Regions from separate parts of the Dehalobacterium formicoaceticum genome, predicted to be linked through region 2. Evidence: predicted binding sites of a transcription regulator. Region 2 holds the regulator's gene; the other holds the start of a gene.
The links. Region 2 encodes LexA, which represses DNA repair genes until DNA is damaged. Its sites were predicted from a motif close to CNAACANNTGTTNG; they were not measured.
Positions count from the first base shown of each region.

Region 1: dinB (DNA polymerase IV) is a predicted target of LexA. The motif match lies at 6,239-6,252, and genes of this name have one in related genera.

Region 1 covers NZ_CP022121.1:3,339,784-3,351,535, reverse strand. Annotated here, with positions in the region: gene CEQ75_RS16280 (hypothetical protein) at 1-540, opposite strand, end outside; gene CEQ75_RS16275 (glycyl radical protein) at 824-3,220, shown strand; gene CEQ75_RS16270 (glycyl-radical enzyme activating protein) at 3,201-4,184, shown strand; gene CEQ75_RS16265 (GntR family transcriptional regulator) at 4,184-4,828, shown strand; gene CEQ75_RS16260 (uroporphyrinogen decarboxylase family protein) at 5,014-5,988, opposite strand; gene dinB (DNA polymerase IV) at 6,271-7,518, shown strand; gene CEQ75_RS16250 (hypothetical protein) at 7,571-7,813, shown strand; gene CEQ75_RS16245 (SOS response-associated peptidase) at 7,891-8,508, shown strand; gene CEQ75_RS16240 (flavin reductase) at 8,485-9,003, opposite strand; gene CEQ75_RS16235 (class I SAM-dependent DNA methyltransferase) at 9,342-10,100, shown strand; gene trmL (tRNA (uridine(34)/cytosine(34)/5-carboxymethylaminomethyluridine(34)-2'-O)-methyltransferase TrmL) at 10,103-10,561, shown strand; tRNA gene CEQ75_RS16225 (tRNA-Pro) at 10,752-10,828, shown strand; TPP riboswitch at 11,085-11,193, shown strand; gene thiW (energy coupling factor transporter S component ThiW) at 11,457-11,752, shown strand, end outside.
Region 2 covers NZ_CP022121.1:2,712,660-2,724,411, reverse strand. Annotated here, with positions in the region: gene CEQ75_RS13160 (DUF3786 domain-containing protein) at 1-491, shown strand, start outside; gene CEQ75_RS13155 (hypothetical protein) at 585-1,076, shown strand; gene CEQ75_RS13150 (DMT family transporter) at 1,201-1,515, opposite strand; gene CEQ75_RS13145 (DMT family transporter) at 1,515-1,856, opposite strand; guanidine-I (ykkC/yxkD leader) riboswitch at 1,922-2,018, opposite strand; gene yneA (cell division suppressor protein YneA) at 2,125-2,436, opposite strand; gene lexA (transcriptional repressor LexA) at 2,599-3,213, shown strand; gene CEQ75_RS13130 (methionine gamma-lyase family protein) at 3,317-4,552, opposite strand; gene CEQ75_RS13125 (AAA family ATPase) at 4,568-5,527, opposite strand; gene hfq (RNA chaperone Hfq) at 5,855-6,091, opposite strand; gene miaA (tRNA (adenosine(37)-N6)-dimethylallyltransferase MiaA) at 6,120-7,088, opposite strand; gene mutL (DNA mismatch repair endonuclease MutL) at 7,121-8,932, opposite strand; partial or broken gene mutS (DNA mismatch repair protein MutS) at 8,997-11,623, opposite strand.

The DNA of each region.
Region 1 (11,752 bases), 630 kb from region 2:
TGGAGGACAAAGGCTATCGTTTCCTCGTAAAGGAATAGAAAACTGCCTTTGATGATGATTAATTTTGTGGGATAAATTTCGTGGGTTAAACAGTTCTTCATCTCCCAGACGGACGGCTAGAAATGTTTTTGTGGTGCCAAAGGCCACATGGGAAAGAAAGTTTGCCACGGCATCTTTGGGGCTAACCGGGAAAATGTGGGTTGCTCCTAAATGTGACGCCACCCCGTATAGGGATGTCCATTCCGCTGCCCCCAGACCGCCTCCCTTTAAAAGGTAGTGATCCTTTCCCATAAAGGAGAGCCAATAGACACAGGTGACACCCAGTCCGGCGGCAATCATATGATCGGCAATTTCACCAACCACTTTGCCATAAGGTTTGGAGATTTGATGTTTTTTAAGAAATATACCGGCGGCGGTTTTTCTTCCGCTACTATTTGAAAACCCGATTTTAATAAAATAGTTTTCCAGGATGCGTTTGCTGATATTGCCTCCTAAGCCGCAAATAATACCTAAAGCAAATCTGTCCTTTATTTTTTTCATATCATTTCACCCTAATCCTTTGATAGAGTTTATTTTCTCCCAGAGACAAGGATTTATCCGAGAACTAATTGTCACTATTACCCACGAAAGATGACTTGCAGAGAGTGACAAATATGATCATTCATCTTTCTGAACCAAAGAAAAATAATCAAAATGAGATTATATTGAAAAAATATTTTTCATATGTTATTATGCATTTGGGATCCCAAAATAAATATGGGCTCCGTTATGATACATAAAATAATAAACCTGGTAAGTTTAAATATTCTGGGAGGTGTCCATAATGACAGAGTCCATTGAAAACCCCTCATATATGAAGCGTATTAATCGTTTGAAAGAAAGAGTCCTTCATACCCGGCCGGAAATGGATTTGGAAAATGCCCGTATTCTCACTGCAGGCTTTCAGGAAGCAGGAGGGGAGCCCCTGGTGTTACAGAAGGCCAGGGCTTTTCGCCGGCAATGCCGGGAAAAGACGGTGACCATCTGGGAGGACGAACTGATTGTGGGCTGTTCCGGCAGCAAGCTGCGGGGAGGTATTTTGTGTGCCGATACTTGCTGGTCCGTGTTAAATGATGAACTGGATACCATCAGTGCACGGCGCTATGATCCTTTTGAATTGAAGGAGGAGGATCGGAAAATTTTCGAGGAAGAAATCCGTCCATATTGGAGAGGACGTTCCAACTATGAGGAATGGCTGGCTCAAATCCCCGAGGATACCCGGGAATTACGGGATCACGGGGTAATCTACATTGACCGGAAAGCGGTGCGCGGCTTTGGTGAAACGACAGCCGGCTACGAGTGGCTGATCCGGGAGGGGATTACCGGGATTGTCCAAAAAATAGATATCCGCCAGGCTCAATTTGACCTGACCCGCCCCGGGGATTACGAAAAGGATTATTATTTACAATCTCTGCGGATTGTTGCGGAAGGGATTATGGATTTGGCGGAGCGATATGCCACAGCAGCGGAAAGATTAGCCCCTTCAGAGCAAGATCCTAAGCGCAAGGAAGAACTGGAGGAGATCGCCCGGGTGTGCCGCTGGGTGCCGGCGTTTCCTGCCCGTACCTTCCGGGAAGCCATACAGTCTTTGTATTTTTATCAAATATGTATTTTTATGGAACAAAATGCCGCCAGCTATAATCCGGGACGCATGGATCAATATCTCTGGCCCTATTATCAGGCAGATCTGAAGGCCGGACGTATTACCCCGGAGCAGGCCCAGGAGCTTCTGGATTGTTTATGGGTAAAATTCAGCGAGCCTTGTCTTTTCCAGGATGCGATCACCGCGGAGTTTGCCGCAGGTTACCCCATGTTTCAAAATGTCTGCGTCGGGGGCGTGGACGGAACCGGACGGGATGCGGTGAATGATCTGTCCTATATGATGCTCCAGGCCACCATGGATGTGCAGTTATATCAACCCTCCCTGTCAGTACGTTATAGTCTGGCCAAGAACCCCACTGCCTTTTTGCGCAAGGTCGTGGAATTAATCAGCTTGGGCACGGGATTCCCCGCCTTTCACAATGATGATATGGGAATTCGCATGATTATGAACAAAGGGGTACCTCTAAAAGAAGCCTTTGATTGGAACCCCTGCGGCTGCGTAGAGACTAATTTGGAAGGGCGCATGCGTCAATACACAGCTTTGGCGGATATTAATTTGGGGAGCATGGTGGAATTTGCCCTTCTAAATGGGCAAAACAGGAAGAGCGGCCAAACGATTTCCTGCTGCACCGGGGATGCCGCCCGGTTTGAAACTTATCAGGAGTTTCTGGAGGCGCTGAAAAGTCAAATCGCTTATGCTGTCCGGGCAGTGGTAAAAGGAAGTCATGTCATCGATGAAATCTGTATGAATCGTCCTGTCCCTGCCCTGTCCCTGACCTTCAAAGATTGTATTGAAAAGTGTCAGGATTACGCCTGGGGAGGCGCTAAATACAATGTGGGCAATGGCATTATTTTAATTGGCGTAGCGGATTTGATCAATAGTGTGGCCGCGGTACGGCATCTTGTTTATGAAACCAAGCAGATGACCATGGAGGAACTTTTAACTGCTCTCGATCAGGATTTTGCAGGGCGTGGGGATCTTTTAAAACTCTGCCTGGATGCTCCCAAATATGGCAATGATGATCCCATGGTTGATGATCTGGCGGGGGATCTCCTCACCTTTATCGCGGACGAAATTGAAAAATACAGCAGCAAATTCGGCCGGATGACACCAGGCATTTTGCCTGTTTCCGGAAATACCCCTTTTGGCTTGGAGGTGGGTGCTCTACCTTCCGGACGCCGTGCCTGGAAGCCTTTGGCGGACGGGGTCAGCCCCAGCGGAGGGACTGATGTCAACGGGCCCAGCGGGGTGTTGAAATCCGTTGCCAATATTCCCCATGACCGTTTTGTTCAGGGGACTCTTTTAAATATGAAGGTGGAACCGGCCATGCTTGCTACAGAAAACGGCATTACTCAGATGATGGCCCTCCTCAAGAGCATGTGCAGCCTGGGGGTTTATCATGTGCAGTTCAATGTCATTGACCAGAAAAAACTGATTCAGGCCCAGAAAAATCCGGAGGCTTATCGGGGTCTTTTGGTGCGGGTGGCCGGATATACCGCCTACTTTGTGGAATTGGGCAAAGACGTTCAGGATGATATCATCGGACGTACGGTGCAGCATGGAATCTCAGTGGGGTGATGGGATGAAGGATGATTTGTCGCTTATGGGTACAGTGCTTAGAATTGAGCGCACCTCCATTCATGACGGAGCAGGACTCCGCACAGTGCTGTTTTTAAAAGGCTGTCCCCTGCAATGCTCCTGGTGCTCCACCCCGGAATCCCAATGCCGGGCGCCGGAAAAAGGATACGACGCAGGACGCTGCATGGGATGCGGTCGTTGTGTTGCCTCCTGTCCCGCCGGAGCTCTGCATTTAAGTTCAGAGGTATCAAAGGTGTCAAAGGTGTCAGTTGATCAGACCAAATGCAGTCGTTGTTTTCTTTGTGTCGTCAAATGCCCCCATAGGGCCTGGAAGCAATATGGGAGCATTATGACTGTTGAAGAAGTTATTAAAGAAATCTCCAAGGATGAAATTTTCTTTTTCCACTCCGGAGGCGGGGTAACCGTCAGCGGAGGTGAAGCTTTAAGTCAGGTTGATTTTACGGCAGCGGTGCTCAGGGCGTGTGGAAGACGGGGCATTCCTGCCGCCTTGGAAACCAGCTGTTATGCTCCCTGGGGCGAAATGGAAAAGATCCTGCCCTTCCTGCAGAACCTCTATGTAGACTTAAAGCTGATGGATCGTGATCTTCATCAGCAATGGGTGGGTGTGGATAATAGCCTGATTCTGGACAATATCCGGCGCATTGATCAGTCTTCCCATCCCGTGGAAATCATGGTGCGTATTCCTCTGATCCCGGGTCTTAACGATTCTGATGATAATCTGGCAGCAACAGGAGCATTTTGCCGCTCCCTCAAAAAACTTAAAGGGATCGAGATCCTGCCCTATCATCGTTTAGGCAAGGAGACCTACAGCCATTTGGGCCGGGACTACGCTTTCAAGAAGTTGCTGCCTCCCTCACCGGCATGGATTTTGGAGCGGGCCGGATTTCTTGCGGGGCAGAAACCGGGGGTACCGGTATATGTGAACGGAAATGAGGTAGCTTGATGGATAATCATCAATCTTTGTCTGAGATGGCCTATGATAATATTAAGAGAAAAATATTAAATCTGACCTATGCTCCCGGCTCTTTTCTCACGGAAGCGAAGCTGGCAGAAGAACTGAAGACCAGCCGCATGCCGGTGCGTATGGCGGTGCATCGTTTGCAAATCGAGGGCTGGATTGTCGCTGATTTTCGCAAAAAAATGCGCGTCAAGGAAATCACCCGTCAGGATGTCCTGGAGATTTTTCAATTACGCAGTTTATTGGAGGAAAATGCTTTAAAAATGATCTTTGATCAGGAAAAGACCTGGGAGTATGCTCATCGCATTGAGGAGAAAGTAGTGCGGATGAAGGCAGCTCAGCGGGATCCATACGAATGGGAACGGGCAGATACGGAAATGCATATGGAGATTGTCAGCATCTATGGAAATGAGCGCATTAACCGTATTTATCGGGGGAATCAGGATGAATTGATCCGCATTGGCATTAACGCCCAAAAGGAAACAGGCTATGTCAGGGAGGTTCTGGAGGCCCTGTATCAATTTGTGGAAGCGATCCGGGAGGAACGCTTCCTGGAAGCCCTGGATATTTTGCGGCGGGATCACCTGGAAGCTGGTCGGGAAATGGCCCTAAGTAAAATTATGGGGTAATTTAATGCCAATTTAATACTTGAAATTCATTAGGAAACTTGGCTTACGCCAAGCCTCTGGCGACGGCGGAAGCCGTAGTTGCACTTATACTTTCATCATTTACAAACCTATACCTTCTGAAAGTAAAACCAAAGCCTCTGCATGGATAAGTGCCATGCAGAGGCTTTTTATAGAGTAAAACTTTTTTAAAAACGATTTGCTGTCTGCAGGAAACATTCCACATTTTCCATGGAGGAATCCGGCGACAAATCACATCCTGTGGAGAGTCTCCAATTGTCTCTCTCTCCATAGGTATTCAGGAGCGCTGTCGTTTGCTTTTCGATTTCATCGGGTGTGGCTGTGATAAATAAACGGGGGTCAACATTGCCCATGACAAACTTATTCTTGCCCAGGATATCCAGAGCCAGACCCATATCCACATCGCTGCCAAAGTGGAAAGCATCTGCATCCAGCTGGGAGATGGTCTTTAAATGGGGATTAACGGCGCCGCAATTATGATAGATGAGAGAGAAAGTGTCGTCCTGCACGGCTTTGATTATTTTTTGAATATAAGCATTGGAGAATTCCTCCATCATGGCGGGGGAGATCATGCTGGCGGAAGGCTCCGCTAAAATAATTCCCGCGGCACCCACAGATTTATAGGCAGAGATATATTCAATTATATAATCCGTGATGCGGCTTAAAAAATCGTGAATCTGATCCGGGGCTGTCATACAGGTCATCATAATATTTTCGACACCATTCAAAACAGAAGCCAGGGTAAAGGGGCCCGTGACACCGATAATTAAAGGCTTCTCTATCTTGGGCACAGCCAGGCGCACTGCCTCAATCAAGGGGGCGGTGGTCTTATTTTCAATTTGGGGGATTTTTACATCTGCCAGAGCTTGGGGCTCTGTGCATATGGGATCACCTAACCGGGGAAAAGAATCATCTGCTATAGTGCAAGACATACCGAAGGAGGCTCCTTCGCACCAAAGCTCGGTCATACGGATCACGGCATTTACAGGATAGCCGTGGGCTATTTTCGTCAGCACCCGTTCCTGCACCTTACTGTCCGTTAAAAGCTCCGTCATAGAAATTTCCATTTTGGGCGCCATAGGATAAAACAGGCAAGGGCTGGAACCCTTGTGACTTTGTATTTGATCAGTGAAAAAACTCATCTTTTTTCCTCCTATCTTGGTTTAGGAATCAGTCCGGAATTTTATTGAGTGCAACGAAGGCTTACGCAAAGCCTTCGGCTTGGCGTAAGCCAAATTTTCTTTATAATGATAATGATGGGGAATTGCTATTAAAGTAAGACAAATCTTTTTTTCAGTATAACATATTCTGTCAGGTGATTCTATCAAATTTAAGAATATTTTTATCCTTGCCCAGCCTTGATTTTTTCTGAGAAAGCCGCTATACTTTAACCAAACACATGTTCTAGATGTGAGGTGTTTTTCTTGGATCGAGTTATTCTGCATGCGGATCTGAATAATTTTTATGCTTCCGTGGAGTGTCTGTACCGGCCGGAACTCCGGGAAAAGCCGGTAGTGGTGGGCGGGGATCCTACTTTACGGCACGGGATTGTGCTGGCGAAAAATTATCCGGCCAAGAAATTAGGCATTCAAACCGGGGAAGTTTTATGGCAAGCTCGCCGAAAGTGTCCGGATCTAGTGGTGGTGCCCCCCAATTTCAGCCTTTATCTCCGCTTTGCTCGTTTGGCTCGGGAGATCTATTTAACCTATACGGACCAAATCGAACCTTTTGGCATTGATGAAGCCTGGCTGGATGTCACCCACAGTGCCAAACTTTATGGCACGGGCAAGGAAATTGCCGATGAAATCCGGGAGCGTATTAAATTTCAACTGGGGATCACTGCTTCCGTGGGCGTGAGCTACAATAAAATTTTTGCAAAATTAGGCTCGGATATGAAAAAACCGGATGCCACCACGGTGCTTTCCCGGGAAAACTTTCGCAGCCTGGCCTGGCCCCTCCCGGTGTCCGATCTCCTCTATGTAGGGCGCTCCACAGATAAAAAACTAAGGCGGTATATGATTCGTACCATTGGGGATCTGGCCCGGACCAGTCAATATTTTCTTCATTTTCTCCTGGGGAAATGGGGGGATATTTTATGGTCCTTTGCCAACGGGGAGGATATCTCTCCCGTGGCTCCCTTTGGCTATGAAGGTATTATTAAATCCATCGGCAACAGTACCACCACCCCCCGGGACCTGGTGAATAATGAGGATGTGCGCCTGGTGATCTACGTATTGGCGGAAAGCGTGGCTGCCCGGATGCGGTCCCATGGTTTCAGGTGCCGCCGGGTGCAGATTCATGTACGGGATACGGATCTGGCTGTTTTTGAACGCCAGGGAAGACTGGAAAGGCCCACAAACCTGTCCGGGGAAATTGCTCTTTTGGCCTTGGAGCTGTTTGCCAAAAATTATTCCTGGGATAAGCCCTTAAGGAGCATTGGTGTCCGGGGCATGGACTTTGTTCCGGAGGGAGAACCGCTGCAGGTTTCTCTGTTCATCAATGAGGCAGAACGGAAACGCCGGGAGGATCTGGAGCGGACTGTGGATATCCTCCGAAAAAGATTTGGCTATTTCAGTATTCAGCGGGGGATGATGCTGGAGGATCGGAAACTCACCGGCCTCAATCCCAAAGAAGAGCATGTGATTCATCCTGTCGGGTACTTTCATAAATAGGCATGAGCAGATTTCATGATTGGATCAGGGTATGATGTAAGGAGATGATAAAATGACACGGAAGGTTTACGTGGATGTTACAGCCCGTTTCGATAAAGAGGGAGGACTGGTTCCCCAAAGTGTTATCTGGGAAGATGGGCGTCGTTTCGAAATTGACCGGGTGCTGGACGTGCGGCCGGCGGCCAGCTTGAAAGCCGGGGGCTGCGGGATGCGTTACACCTGCTGTATTTGGGGACGGGAAACCTTTTTGTTTTTGGAAGAAGATCGTTGGTTTGTTGAAGGGAAAAAGGATTAAAAAAAGAAACCTAAAGGGAAACCTAAAAGGAAATCTAAAAGGAAGATTAAAAATCAGAATAATAGGGGGTAACCATCATGTGCGGTCGCTATGCCATCATTGATGAGGAAGATCACTTGGAGATGAGAAAGATACTTCAGGAAATTGAAGAGAATTTTGCCGGAACCCCGGAGCAGGAGGCGATGAAGACGGGAGAGATCTTTCCCACCAATGTGGCCCCGGTTCTTCTGCCCAAAGAGGGAGGGGGATCCCAGGCGGTTCCCCTGAAATGGGGGTATCCCCGCTGGAATAGCCCGGGGGTGATCATCAATGCCCGTCAGGAAACAGCGGACACCAAAAAAATGTTCCGTTCCTCTCTGGCCGCCCAACGCTGTGTTATTCCTGCCAGCGGATTTTTTGAATGGAAGGATGTGGGCAAAAAGAAAAAGGACAAATATTTTTTATATTTGCCCCATCAGGAAATTCTCTATATGGCCGGTCTGTACAACCAATTTAAAGACGATAAAACCGGCCGCATGTACCGGGCTTTTGTGATTTTGACTACCGCAGCCAATGCTTCCCTGGTGTCCATTCATGATCGGATGCCGGTGATTCTTGAGGATCAGGATTTGCCCCTATGGCTTTCCACGCATCAGGAGGGAGCCGACTTGCTAAGGGGTATCGGACCCGACTTACGCGCACACATCTGCAACTAGAATTTTCTTTATTTCAGCAATATATAAGGTATGAAGATCCTTGCCCGGATAGTTTTTAGTGAGCAGCCCCTGATCAATAAAAGATCCTTCCAGATATTCCTGGGCAAATAGCTTTTGGCAGATGATGACCAGCTTCGCTTCAGCGAAATAAGGGGTTTCTCCCCAACGGGCCAAAGTTAGCCGGGATTGGGCGATTTTATCCTCATCTCTGCCGGAGACAGTTCCCAGGTAAGATAAGGTTTTACGCATGCTTTCATCGTAAAAAGTCAGAGAAAAGGTATCGGCTCCGTCGATAAACTCCTTGGTATAGCGTTGGGGACGAATGACCACAAAAGCCACATTCTTGGCCCACATCACCCCGAAGCCGCCCCAGCCGGCTGTCATGGTGTTGGCTTTTCCATCCTTTTCTGCCGTTACCAGCATCCAGTCCTTGCCGATCAATTGAAAGGGGCTTTCGTGAAAATCCTCCGGTGCCAGTTCTTTGAAATTAGACATTTTAATTTCCTCTTTTCATTTTATATTTTTTCGATTCATACGCGGACACGCTGCTTAATTAGATCTTTATTATACTACAGTTTTATGAACCAAATGATACCATATACCATGATTTTATCAAATTCCAAGACTCCCACTTCTATAAGTGGGAGCTCCTATTTTCACTTCAGGTGGGGTAGATTCCCCATCTGAAGCCCCGATGTTCAGCTTTAGCTGAATGAGTTCACTTCAAATCACGTTTTACGTTGCTTTTTAGCTTGGGATCAGGTATTTTAAAGAGCCCTGCCATCTTGCAGAATGGGAAAAGTATGTTAAAATATTAAGGCGGGGTGATTCGGTTGTCAATATATCAAGGTTTGGCCCTTATCTATGATCAGTTAATGGAAAGCATTGATTATCAGGAGTGGGCTCAATATATTAAAACATTATCAGAAAAATATAATAAAGAAATTGAAAGTGTTCTGGACATTGCCTGCGGGACCGGGAATACCAGTATTCCACTGGCCCAGATGGGCTGGCGGGTAACAGGGGTGGATCTTTCCTTGCCCATGCTGCAGCATGCCAGAAAAAAAGCTGCTGAGGCAAAAATGGAAATTATTTTTCTCCAACAGGATATTCGAGAACTGGAGCTATCACGGGAATTTGACCTGGTAACCTGTTTTCAGGATGGCTTAAATTATCTGATCAACAAAGAAGAATTAGCGCGCTGTTTTCAGAGTATCAACAAAACATTAAGCGATGACGGAATCTTTATCTTTGATTTGAATCTGGTGGAGAAATATTCCTATAGTGCAAAAGAGGAGATCAGCTTTGTGGATACAGAGGAATTCTCTCTGATTTACGAAATCTATTATTTGGCGGATCAGGAGATTTGGGAAATCAGGGTAACAGGATTCGTAAGAGGAGAAGATCATGATTATGGGAAATTTAAAGAAGTGCATCAGGAAAAGCATCATCATTTAAAGGATGTGGAAGTGATCCTGGGGGAAACCGGATTTAAGGTATTAGACGTGTTCAATGCTTTTTCTTTTGAACCTCCTTCAGAGGCCAGCCGCAGGATCTTTGTGGTGGCACAAAAAACAGAAGGAAGGGTATAGGCGTGCATGTTGTTTTGGTGGAACCGGAAATACCGGCAAATACCGGGAATATCTCCCGCACCTGTGCTGTAACGGGGACCTCTCTCCATTTAGTGAAGCCGCTGGGCTTTTCTGTGGATGATAAACATTTAAAAAGAGCCGGCTTGGATTACTGGGATTATCTGGACATATATTATTATGAGAGTTTTGCTGAGTTAAGGGGTAAATACCCGCAAAACCGCTTTTTCTTTGCCACTACCAAGGCGGATAAAAACTATTCCCAGGTGCAATTTCAGGCAGATGATTTTATCGTCTTCGGCAAGGAAACGGCGGGGCTGCCCATGACTCTTCTAAAGGAAAATTGGGATCATTGTATCCGCATTCCCATGGGCAAACACCTGCGGTCGTTAAATCTCTCTAATTCCGTGGCCATCATCCTTTATGATGCCTTAAGGCAGCAGGGCTTTCCCCAATTAACCTAAAGGGTTCATTACATAAGATAAAATCAAGTAAAGTCGTCTTAATTCATCATTATAAATACTGTTGACATTATGGAATAACTGAGTTAAAATTGAACGTGCTTGGGACATGGCTCAACTTGGGGGGGAGTTGCTGAACCAGCAAATGACTGTTAATGCGCAATAACATTTAAATTACATATATGGAAAATTCCGGGATGTGGCTCAGCTTGGTAGAGCGTTGCGTTCGGGACGCAAAGGTCGCAGGTTCAAATCCTGTCATCCCGACCAAACCAAACATGCACCATCTACTGATAGAGGATTTCTGTCGGCAGATGGTTTTTATTTTGCCCCTAAAGGCTTGAAATTTTATAGCAAACCAAACCCGACATGACTTTCAGTGCCGATTATGTCCTCGGCTTGGGATCGGGAGGTGGGTGTCCATGGGGACGGATTGTGGCGGCTTCTGGGAACATTATAGGAAAATATCTGTAATGCTGATTATGAACCGTCTTTCTTGCTTTTTTAAAAACAGTGCAGTATAATATACTTAAATAAGGGGAGCTTGTATTGCAGGCTGAGAGGAAGTCATTGAACTTCGACCCTGGAACCTGATGCGGATAATGCCGCCGTAGGGAGTCATAGTCTGATTCTTTCGGAGGAGACACCGTATCGGTGTTTCCGTTTTTTATTGCACTTTTTGAAAGGATGTGATGACGGCATTCACGGTGAGGCCGTGACGGACAAGGGGGAGCGCCCTGTGTCTTGTATAACAGCGATGGGAAGCCGTGTTCCGGCGCGAGAGGAGACCAGAAAGTCTCGACCGACCTTTTGGACGAAGTTTGACCATTTCTACTAAAAAGGAAAGCGACGCTGTTATTGCCGTTTTCACTGCATCAATCAAAAAGGAGCTTACATTATGAACAAAGTAAATATTCAAAAGCTGTCGATTGCCGGAATTTTATGTGCGGTAGCTGTTGTTGGCAGTCTACTCGCCGTTCCTGTTTTGGGAAGCAAGTGTGCCCCTGTGCAGCACATGGTGAATATCCTCTGCGCCGTACTGCTCGGCCCCGGCTATGGCTTGGGCGTTGCTTTCAGCGCAAGCCTGATACGGAATTTACTTGGCCTTGGCAGCTTGATGGCTTTCCCCGGCAGCATGTTTGGCGCCCTGCTTTGCGGGTTGATGTATCGTAAAACCAAAAAGCTTTTCCCCAC
Region 2 (11,752 bases):
TTGGTCAAGTCTTTGATATAAAATATCCGGAGGGTAATATTGTTTTTAGCGGTTCAAAGCATATGCCTACCTGGAATTGGAGATGGCTTATTCTCCACTATCTTTCCCGAGCTGATGCTGCTCCCATTAAAAATAAATTAATCACATACCGCGAGTTAGAACATGGAAACGTCAATTACTCGGCTATTTTGAGTAAATGTATTGATCCTCTTGTAAAAAATCTCTTACAGGAACCGGTAGAGCAAATAAAGGCGGCATGTCTGATACTGGATGCTTCCCTGGAGGAAGGAGCCGACGTTTGTGCTAAAATGCACCTTTTTCCCAGATTCCCCTTAACGATTAAGTTGTGGCTGGGTGATGATGAAATCAAGGGTTCTGCTAATATCCTATTTGATTTAAGTGCTAATCATTATCTGGATACAGAAGCCATTAATGAGGCAGCGATTATGGTTTCATCTTTTTTAATTATGCAATATGAATTAATTTTTTAGAGAAGGGTAGGTAAAAAAGGAAATAACTATTGCAGCATATTGGTGAAAAAGAAGACCTCGTAATGCTTTTTATGATAGTAGGAGAAAATAATAATGGGCAATGTGGATGAATATTTAAAGGTTTTTTGGTCTGCAAACACCAAATCAATAGTTAAGTTCGCAGTTTTATTTGCAATCATCATTATAATATCCGGTGGTATAGATGATGGATTAGCTGGATTTTTAGCTTTTATTTTTTTTATTATATTATTAATACGTGTTTTGCATGTTATTACTGGTTCAAAAAGGATTATGTTAACCGATGATGCAATTGAAATAAATAATAAAAAAATTCCTTGGAATACAATTAGAGAAATAAAATTTGATCGGCAGATTTATAAACCTGGTATTTACGGTTTTGAATTTGCAGGAATTTTAGATGCATTAATTCCTAACCAGGTAATAATTATCTCTATAGATGATCAAATGAAAGTAAGAATTTACCCGCGATTTTATAGAGATAATATAAAACTTCGGAAAAATATTGAGGATTTATGCATTCAAAAAAATATCAAATGGATTATTAGAGATAGGGGCTTATTATAAACACACCACGATTGATTTTTTTGACCTCGGGTTTAGGCTGGAGGACCCTCTCCCGGGTTAAAACAATATCCTAGTTTACATAATTATTATTATAGGAAGTTAACAGTATAACGTCCATCTCCCCCTATGAGACGAGCTTTAATCCTATTGCTGCTCCTATCACCATTGCAATTAATACAAGCCTCCTCCAATCCTTTGAGTCACCATAGAAGATCATTCCAATTAATGCTCCGCCAGATGCGCCAATTCCGGTCCAAATTGCATAAGCAGTTCCCATGGGTAATATTTTTATTGCAAAAGAAAGAAATAATAAACTTGCTCCAAATGTGACTAATAAAAGAATCAGGGATTGCCAGTTACGAACCTTATTAAATTTATATATCGAAGTCACACCAAGCATTTCGAATATCCCTGCTAATATCAAAGAAGCCCATGCCATTAACACTCAGCTCCTTCCTGTTCATTTTCTTCAGTTATCAATTTCAAGCCGATTACACCTATTAATAAAAGTAAAATCAAAAGTATTTTAGCTAATTTAAATGGTTCTCCAAAGAATAAAATCTCAGATATAACAGTTCCTGCTGTGCCTAGGCCTACAAAAACAGAATAGGCAGTGCCTACAGGAAGTTTCCGTCCGACCTTAATCAATAAATAGAAACTAAGAAAGAGGGCAATTGCGGTGACCGTCCAAGTCCAAAAATCATCTGCGTGTTTGAAACCAATCACCCATAGAACTTCAAAAAAAGCGGCAGCAAATACTTGTATCCAGTTTGCATTCATACAAAACCTCCGTTCTTATTCCATTTAAATTTTAAAAAAAACCCAGAAGACAACTGTTATACAGTTTCTCCCAGGCTTTTATCCTTCCGTGACACAGTTAAGCTGTGAGTTTTCTCTCGGACCAGACCAACAAAACGTTGCGGAACCCTAGAAAACATTTTTTATTAAGTTACTTATTTATTATACATAAATTTATTATTTACAGCAAGAATGTTTTTATACTTCAGGTTTTCTAATGTTTTACGATGTTTTACGGCGGCATGTTTTCTTATGACTGGGGTATCATGATGATCTGTCCGGGTATAATTTCTGTTTGTTCTAAATGATTGATTTCTTTAATTTGATAGATTATCTTCCTAAGGTCTTCTTGGCCCTGATAATGTTGCTCAGTTAGATCCCATAAGGTGTCACCGTTTTTAACGATGATTTCCAAATATGCCGAATTGTTTTTTTCCTCTGTAAAATTGGCTGCTAAAGCTCTGAAACCGAGACTAATACATACCATAAGGGCTGCAAAAAACAAGCAGAATGTTTTAAATTTGCTTAAATTTACTTTGACCTTAATATATTTTCTTTTCATATGCATCGCCTCCGAACCAATGTTCCTTTTTTCTTATTATAATCGAACAGAGGTACGTTGTCAATAAAAATTCGAACAAATGTTTGAATTTATTTAGGTTTTATGTTACAATTTAACAAAGTAATTCAACACAAAAATATTTTATTTTTGGGGGTGCTATACATGTACGAAGATTTATCAAAAAGACAAATCGAAATTTTAGATTACATAAAACAAGAAATCAAAACAAAAGGGTATCCTCCCACCGTAAGGGAAATTGGGCATGTTGTTGGTTTGAGCTCCAGTTCCACCGTACATGGCCATCTAACGGTCCTGGAGCAAAAAGGATATATCAGACGAGATCCCACTAAGCCCAGAGCAATTGAAATTACAGACGGCAGTTATATTCAGATGCAAAGAGAGATGGTCAATATCCCGATTATTGGTAAAATTACTGCCGGACTCCCTATCCTGGCGGTTGAAAATGTGGAAGAGCACTTCCCCGTTCCCCTTGATTTTATCAATGCAAAAAATGAATTGTTTATGCTGCATGTTTCGGGAGAGAGTATGATTGAAGCAGGGATTCTGGACGGAGATTATGTCATTGTTGAAAAAACAGACATCGCCGGCAATGGAGATATTGTGGCAGCTTTAATTGATGATGAAGCCACAATTAAAAGATTTTTTAAGGAAAAAGATCACATCCGATTGCAGCCTGAGAATCGTTTCTTGCCTCCTATTATTGTGAATGATGTAAAAATTCTCGGTCGTGTGATTGGATTGTATCGGGCAATGTAAGTAAGCCGGGGTATGCTCAGGAACGATCTTGAAAGCATATGCCTAAAAATAGAAAAATGGCTGCTTCCTTGGGATAGGTAGTTCAGCCATTTTTTTATACTTTTTAAAGTAATCCGTTCATGATCATTTCCCTAATTGTTTCTGTTACTGCCAGTTTCACATGCTGGCGGCTGGTTCCTCCCTGCATATAAACAATATAAGGTTCCCGCATCGGTCCATCAGCACTCAGTTCAATGGAGGAGCCCTGGACAAAGGCACCGGCGGCCATAATGACCTGATCTTCATATCCAGGCATATCCCAGGCAACAGGCGTGACATGGGAATCAATTGGTGAATAGCGTTGGATACCTTGGCAAAAGGCCAGGACCCTTTCCCTGTTTCCCATCTTGATGGCTTGGATAATATCTGTGCGTATGCCATCTTCCTGAGGCATCACTTCCAATCCCAATCCGGCACATAAGGAGGCAGTAAAGACCGCTCCCCATAGAGCTTCTCCCACTACGTGAGGAGCATGAAAAAGACCTTGATAGAAGAGCCGGTTATTACCCAAACTGGGACCGATTTCTCCGCCAATACCGGGAGCTGTTAATCTCATTGCTGCGCGTTCCACTAACTCCTTTTTCCCTACGATATATCCTCCGCAAGGTGCAATACCCCCGCCCGGATTTTTGATTAAAGAGCCGGCAATGAGATCAGCACCCACCTCCAGGGGTTCTTTTTTCTCAACAAATTCTCCATAACAATTATCAACAAAAACAATTACATGGGGCCATCTTGATTTTATCCCTTTCGTCACTACAGCGATTTCATCAATAGTGAGAGAAGGCCGCCACTGGTATCCCTTGGAACGTTGCAGGGATACCATCTTCGTTTTGGGAGAAATGGCATCCAGCACAGTGGTAAGATCAATGCTCCCATCTTCAGCTAAAGGTACTTCCCTGTACGCGATGCCCAATTCTCTCAAGGTGCCCATTTCTTTTTTTTCAGAGCCAATCACTTTGAGCAGGGTATCATAAGGTGTTCCTACTGATAAAAGTTCATCTCCGGGGAAAAGATTTCCGAAATAAGCTAAGGTAATGGCATGGGTTCCGGAAACCACCTGATGGCGTACCAATGCCTCTTCGCCGCAAAAGATTTCCCGATATACTGCCTCCAGCCCATCTCTGCCCACATCATTGTATCCATATCCTGTCGATGATTGCAGATGAAGTTCAGAAATTTTATGATTACGAAAGGCAGTTAAAACCTTATGCAAATTATAGCTGACATTTTCATTGATCTCTTGTTGCGTTTTCTCAGCCGCAGTTTCTGCTAAAACGATGCGTGTGTCCAGTTCCATGCTTTCCTCCCAAAACTATAGTTCAGTATTTTTGTTATGTTTTCTCGTCGCTTTCAAAATATCCAATGTTTCAATGGTCATTAAATCTTCCCGGGAGTTTTTGGGCAGCCCGATTAAACGAACCGCCTGCTGACGCATGGCAGATTCGACGATATTTCTAACATAGCGAGCATTACCGTCATACTCGTGTCCTGTCATTAAGTGGGTACGTAAAATTCGTTCCAAAGTCATCTTGGATTCAGAAGTTAATTGATATTGTCTAGCTTGCACCATCAGATTGGCAATTTCCACTAACTCTTCTATTTTATAATCGGGGAATTCAATCTGCAAGGGAAACCGGGATCTTAAACCGGGATTGGTTTTTAAAAACCAGTCCATCTCACGATTATAACCCGCCAAAATTAATATCATTTGGTCCTTCTTGTCTTCCATGGCTTTTACCAGCACATCAATGGCCTCTTTCCCAAAATCTTTCTCTCCGCCCCGGGCCAGAGAATAAGCTTCATCTATAAAAAGAACTCCGCCGCCGGCTTTTTTGAGCAGTTCTCTGGTTTTCTGGGCTGTGTGGCCAATGTATTCGCCGACTAAATCGGCTCTTTCCACTTCGACTAAGTGTCCTTTTTGTAGAACACCGATTTCTTTAAAAAGTTTGCCAACTATGCGCGCCACGGTAGTTTTCCCTGTACCTGGATTTCCCTTATAAATGGAATGGAGCATTGTCGATTCCGCCATTAAGTTTTCTTTGGAGCGCCTTTTTTGGATTTCGATAAAAGCTTGCACTTCGTAAATTTTTTTCTTTACTTCTTGCAGTCCCACAAGGGATTCCAATTCTTTAAATAACTCTTGAACCTTTGGATTATTGAAGGAGGATGCTTCTTCTTTTTCCTCATTTATGAGTGTTTCATCTCTCTTATTATTTTCCGAATGAGATGAAAGAGTTTCAAATATTCTTTTCCCTCCCGGTTTTAAACACATCTTAATTTCCAAATTTTTCACCTCGTGAAAAGAAGAGGTCATAGTATTATTGTATTTCGCAAAATCATGATTGTGCTTAGCGATAGGAAATTTTGACATCATTTTTCGATCCTAAAGTGAACTCGTTCAGCTAAAGCTGAACATCGGGGCTTCAGACGGGGAATCTACCCCACCTGAAGTGAAAATAGGAGCTCCCACTTATAGAAGTGGGAGTCTTGGAATTTGATAAATCAAGCAGACAAAAGGCACAACGTATTGTGCCTTAATGGGTCATCTCTCCTGTTTTTTCAAGGTCCTTAAACCTACTTATTCCGTGCCTGCATTCAATTATTCCGGTTTCTCCATCATCAGGTTCACCGGTCGGTTAGGCATAATTGTGGAAATGGCGTGTTTATAAACCATCTGTTGTTTCCCATCAACATCCATAACCACAGTAAAACTATCAAATCCTCGGACAAAGCCTTTTATTTGAAAGCCATTTACCAAAAAAATGGTGACACCGGTATTATCTTTACGCACCTGATTTAAGAAAAAGTCCTGTAAATTGAAATTACTCTTCGTCATAAAAATCCCTCCAACATTTGGTATTATATTATTCTACAGGAGCTCCTGTAGTCCCTCCCAATATTTCATAAATTTTTTCACCACAAAGGGTTTTTGTGGAAAAATTCATGACATCAAACCATTTGATTCTTGGATCCCTCTTAAACCAAGTAAACTGTCTTTTGGCAAAATGTCTGGTGTCTCTTTTCAACAGACGAATTCCCTCTTCTTTTGTCACAATTCCCGTGAGATAAGCTGCTATTTGTCGGTATCCTAATCCTTGCATGGATTTCAGACGGGGAGAATAGCCTTTTTTTATAAGTGTTGTCACCTCCTCAATTAGTCCATTTTCTATCATCTGATCCACTCTTTGGTTGATTCTGTCATAAAGAATCCCTCTTTCGCAAAATAAGCCAATCATCTCTATATCATAAGGCCTTTCCTGTTGACGATCTTGTTGTACGTGAGAGATCCTACGCCCCGTTTGATAAAATGTTTCTAAGGCGCGGACAATGCGGCGCAGATCATTAGGATGAAATTTCTCAGCAGTTTCCGGATCTATCTGTACTAATTGATTATATAAATATTGGTTACCCCGTTTTTCAGCATCTTGCATCAATTGATTTCGAAGCTGAGGGTCGTAATCCTCCGGGATAAAATTATAAGGGTCAATCACTGCGTTCACATATAATCCGGTACCGCCAACCAGTATAGGTATTTTACCTCTGGTATTAATATCACGAATTTGATTTCTTGCCAATTGCTGAAAATCAGCTACTGTAAAATTCTCGTCCGGATTCCTGATATCAATGAGATGATGAAGGATCCTTTTTCCACCGGTAGAAACCATCTCTTCGGCTTGAATTTTTGCTGTACCAATATTCATTTCCCGATAAACCTGCATGGAATCGGCAGAAATAATTTCACCGTCCAGCAGGTCAGCAAGCTCAACAGAAATGGCCGATTTTCCCACCGCCGTCGGACCCACGACAACAATCAATTTTTCTTCTGCTCCCATATTACTTTCTCCTTTTCAGCGGCCGGCCAAATTTAAGTACGCAGGAATCTCCTTTTGATCTCCTCATGGGTTAAAAGTATCAGCGTCGGCCTTCCATGGGGGCAGGTAAAAGGATTGTCAGTGCGATCCAACTGTTCTAATAAAAAAGTAATATCTGCTGACGTGATAAAACTATTCCCTTTCACAGCGCTTTTACAAGCCAGGGAAAATAATTTTTCTTCATTGATGATTTCTTTAAGCCGAACCGGAGAATCACTACCTAGTTTTTCCAAAATATCTAATAATAATTCCTGGGAATTCCCTTCAATGTGCCATACCGGTACCCCTCTTAATAAAAAAGTGCGGTCTCCAAAGTGTTCCAGCACAAATCCCAAATCCCCTAATTGAATAATATGATTGATCAGCCAGATCGTTTGGCGGGGTGTAAGCTCAATGGTGATGGGCACCGCAAGCATGTTAGATGCAGAAGGTTGTTCTGCAAACAGTTTTTTGATCTTTTCAAAACGAATTCTTTCATGGGCGGCATGCTGATCAATAATGTAGAGACCTTCATCCCCGGAAGCAATAATATATGTACCTTCGATTTGCCCCAATATTTTCAATGAGGAAAAAAACGGCTTAATTTCCTGAGACTCTGCTTGAAGCACTGAAATATGGGGTTCTTCTTGATCAGAAAAAGATGCTTTATGCTGCTCATTTCCTGCCTGATCATGATAAGAGCCGGTTTGTTCCAGAACAACTCCTCCTGGTGGCTGTTTCATTTTTTCCGGATCAAAACTATATTTTTGGAAAATTTCTTGCTGCTCCGCCGGTTTATTATCTTGCTTTACATTTGTCTTAATCTGTGGAATTGATACTGTCGGATCATTCAAAGCATTGTGGATGGCATGGATTAAAGCTTCTTTAATGGGCTGGAAATCTTTAAACTTAACCTCCAATTTTGCCGGATGCACATTGGCATCAAAAAGCTCCGGTGCCATTTCAAAAAACAAAATGGCGATAGGGTATCTTTTTTGCGGGATTCTGGTATGATAAGCTTCCTCCAGAGCTTCGGAAAGGTCCTTGCTTTTGATGAAACGTCCGTTCAGATAAAAATTATAATACTGGCGTGTTGAGCGGGTCGTTTGGACATTGGAGATATAGCCCCTGATCAGAGGACCATGTTTATATTCCACTTTGGTTAAACTACGCGTAATCTCATTTCCATAAACAGAAAAAATAACCTGGGACAAATTATGATTACCCGGCGTCTTCAATAAGGTTCTTCTCTCATGGACTAATTCAAAAGCAATGTCTGGTCTGGAGATGGCAATTCTGCCCACCATCTCGGAAACCATTCCCAGTTCATTGGAGGGTGACTTGAGAAACTTTTTCCGCGCCGGAGTATTATAAAATAAATTATCGACAATGATTTCGGTCCCGACGGGGGACCCAATTTCCCTGAGATCAGATATTTGATCCCCTTCCACTTGTAAAGAAAAGCCCACAGGGCTTTCTTCGGTGCGCGATGATAAAGTCATTTTGGAAACAGCAGCTATGGAAGGCAAAGCTTCCCCGCGAAAACCCAAGGTGCTTAAAGAATTCAAATCATCGAAAGATATAATTTTACTGGTGGCATGGCGCTGAACTGCCGTAGGTAAATCCTGGGCTTCAATGCCCCACCCATTATCCGTAATTTGAATCCGCTTTGTTCCTCCCTCTTCCAAGTATACTTTAATGCGTGTACTCCCGGCATCGATAGAGTTTTCGATTAATTCCTTGACCACAGAGACAGGTCGTTCCACAACTTCCCCGGCTGCAATCTGATTGGCTGTCAATGGATCCAGAATATTAATTTTCCTCATATCTTACTCCTTTTTATGATTAAACATTCCTAACAAGCACCAAAGTTCCCTGATGAGGATGATCTTAATCCTGATTGGCTAGTTTGCGCTGCCACTGATTAATTTTTAGGAGCGCATCCAAAGGAGTCAGATTGTTCAGATTCAGTGATTCTATTTCAGCAATCACCGGATGTTTAGGTGGTTCAGGAACAAAAAAACTCATTTGCAAGGCATGATTTTTTTCATGTATGGTGCTTTTGTTTTCACCTTTTTCATCCAAGGAAATATCTGTTTCCTCCAGATCCAGCAAAATTTCTTTGGCTCTTGTGAGCACCTCATCCGGTAATCCGGCTAATTTTGCCACTTGAATCCCATAGCTTTTATCCGTCCCTCCCGGAATGATCTTTCTTAAGAAAATAATTTCCCCATCTTTTTCTTTTACCGCCACCGAATAATTTTTCACTGCCGGATATTTTTCCGCCAGCTCTGTTAATTCATGGTAATGGGTGGCAAAGAGGGTCTTAGCGCCAATTTGGGGCTTTAAAATATATTCTACTACAGCCCAGGCAATACTAAGGCCATCGTAGGTACTGGTACCCCGCCCGATTTCATCTAGGATAATCAGGCTATCCTTCGTAGCATGACGCAGGATATTGGCGGTTTCATTCATCTCCACCATAAAGGTACTCTGGCCTCCTGCCAAATCATCTGCTGCCCCCACTCTGGTAAAAATTCGATCTACTAAACCAATTTTTGCACTGGCAGCAGGCACAAAACAGCCGATCTGACTCATCAGGACACATAAGGCCACCTGCCTCATATAAGTTGATTTTCCGGCCATATTTGGGCCTGTGAGCAAACATATTTGGTCCTTGTAATTATCCAAGTAGGTATCGTTGGGAATGTATCCACTGCCGGTAATTCTCTCCACCACGGGATGACGGCCATCTATGATCCGGAGAGTCCCATCCTCAGTAATTTCAGGTTTCACATAGCCATGATCCAAGGAAACCTGGGCAAAGGATAAGAGTACATCCAATTGAGCAACCACCAGCGCCGTTTGCTGAATTCTTTTGGCAGCTAAGGCAATTTTTTCTCTGATTTCATTAAACAGACTGAATTCCCTCAGGGCCAGCTTCTCTCCCGCGCCCAAAATTTTATTTTCCCATTCTTTCAATTCCTCTGTGATGTATCTTTCGGCATTGGACAGGGTTTGTTTGCGCATATAATGATCAGGGACCAGGGATAAATTGGCCTTGGTTACCTCCAAATAATAGCCAAAAACTTTGTTAAATCCGATTTTTAAGGATTTAATCCCTGTGCGCGTTTTTTCTTCCCCTTCCAATTGAGCAATCCATTGTTTTCCGTGCAGGGTGATGGCGCGGAGCTCATCCACTTCCTCCTGATATCCCTCTTTAATAATGCCTCCGTCACGTATCGAGACGGGCGGTTCATCCTGAATGGCTTTTTCAATAAGCTGATAAATATCCTGTATGGGATCCAGCCTTTCTGCCAATTGTGAAAACTGATGATGCTGCAAAGTCTTGATTACCTGATCAATCTCAGGCAGAACCCCCAGAGAATTTTTTAAAGCGATTAAATCTCGTGGGTTGGCATTACCAAAGGCAATTCTGCTCATTAGTCGCTCTAAGTCATATATTTTTTTTAATAATTGACGCAGGTCTTCCCGGGCAAATACATTGTTCATCAATTCTTCGACAGCTTTTAGGCGATTAATAATGTCCTGTTTATTGAGCAAAGGTTTTTCGATCCACTGTTTAATCAACCTGGCTCCCAGGGCTGTATTGGTCCGATCCAAAACCCAAAGCAAAGATCCTTTTCTTTGACGATCACGCATGGTAGCAGTAAGCTCCAAGTTTCTTCTGGTGCTTTGGTCAATCATCATAAAAGAAGAAACGGAATAAACCTGAAGATCCTCAAGATAAGCTAAATCTCTTTTTGGGTGCCGGATAAAAATATTAATATCATCCCCACCGCTATAGCAGCTTCTGATAAAGATGATAACCCTAAAGATTCCAAAGAGCGGCCCTTAAAATGTTTTTGAATTTGATCCATCGTATCCGAATATAAGTCTTGATCCTCAGAAAATTTGGTCAAGGTGGGCTGGGAAGTCCTTGTGAGTTGTTTGCGGAATGACTTATCATGATAGAGGGTTGTGGGTAAAATGATTTCCACCGGTTGAATTCTGCTGACTTCATCAAACAGCTTCTCTGCTCCTGGTTCTTCGGATATTTCTGTGGTCATGAATTCTCCTGTGGATATATCAGTATAGGCGATGCCAAAAATTCCATCCCGGGTGGTAATGGCCAAGAGATAATTGGCATTTGTTTCCTGAAGCATATTTGTTTCTAAAACTGTGCCCGGAGTAATAATTCGGACCACTTCCCGCTTAACAATACCTTTAGCGGTTTTAGGATCCTCAACTTGTTCACAAATCGCAATTTTGTATCCTTTAGCAATCAGCTTGGCCAAATATCCGTCTACGGCATGGAAAGGTACACCACACATAGGGATTTTTGTACCGTTTCCCCCATCCCTGGCGGTCAAAGCAATTTCTAATTCGCGGGAAGCAATCATTGCATCTTCGGCAAACATTTCATAGAAATCACCCAAACGATAAAAAAGCAGGGCATCTTTATGGTTGTTTTTTATCGATTCATATTGTTTCATCATTGGGGTAGGGTTGGACACAAAGAAGCTCCTTCCTGTTGCAATGTCTTTTTCAAATGCTACATTTAAATTATATCATTTCACCAAGGGAATTACAGCAAGATATCAAGAAAAGTTGCTTTCTGCCAAAATGAAAAGCCCTTGCAAAAG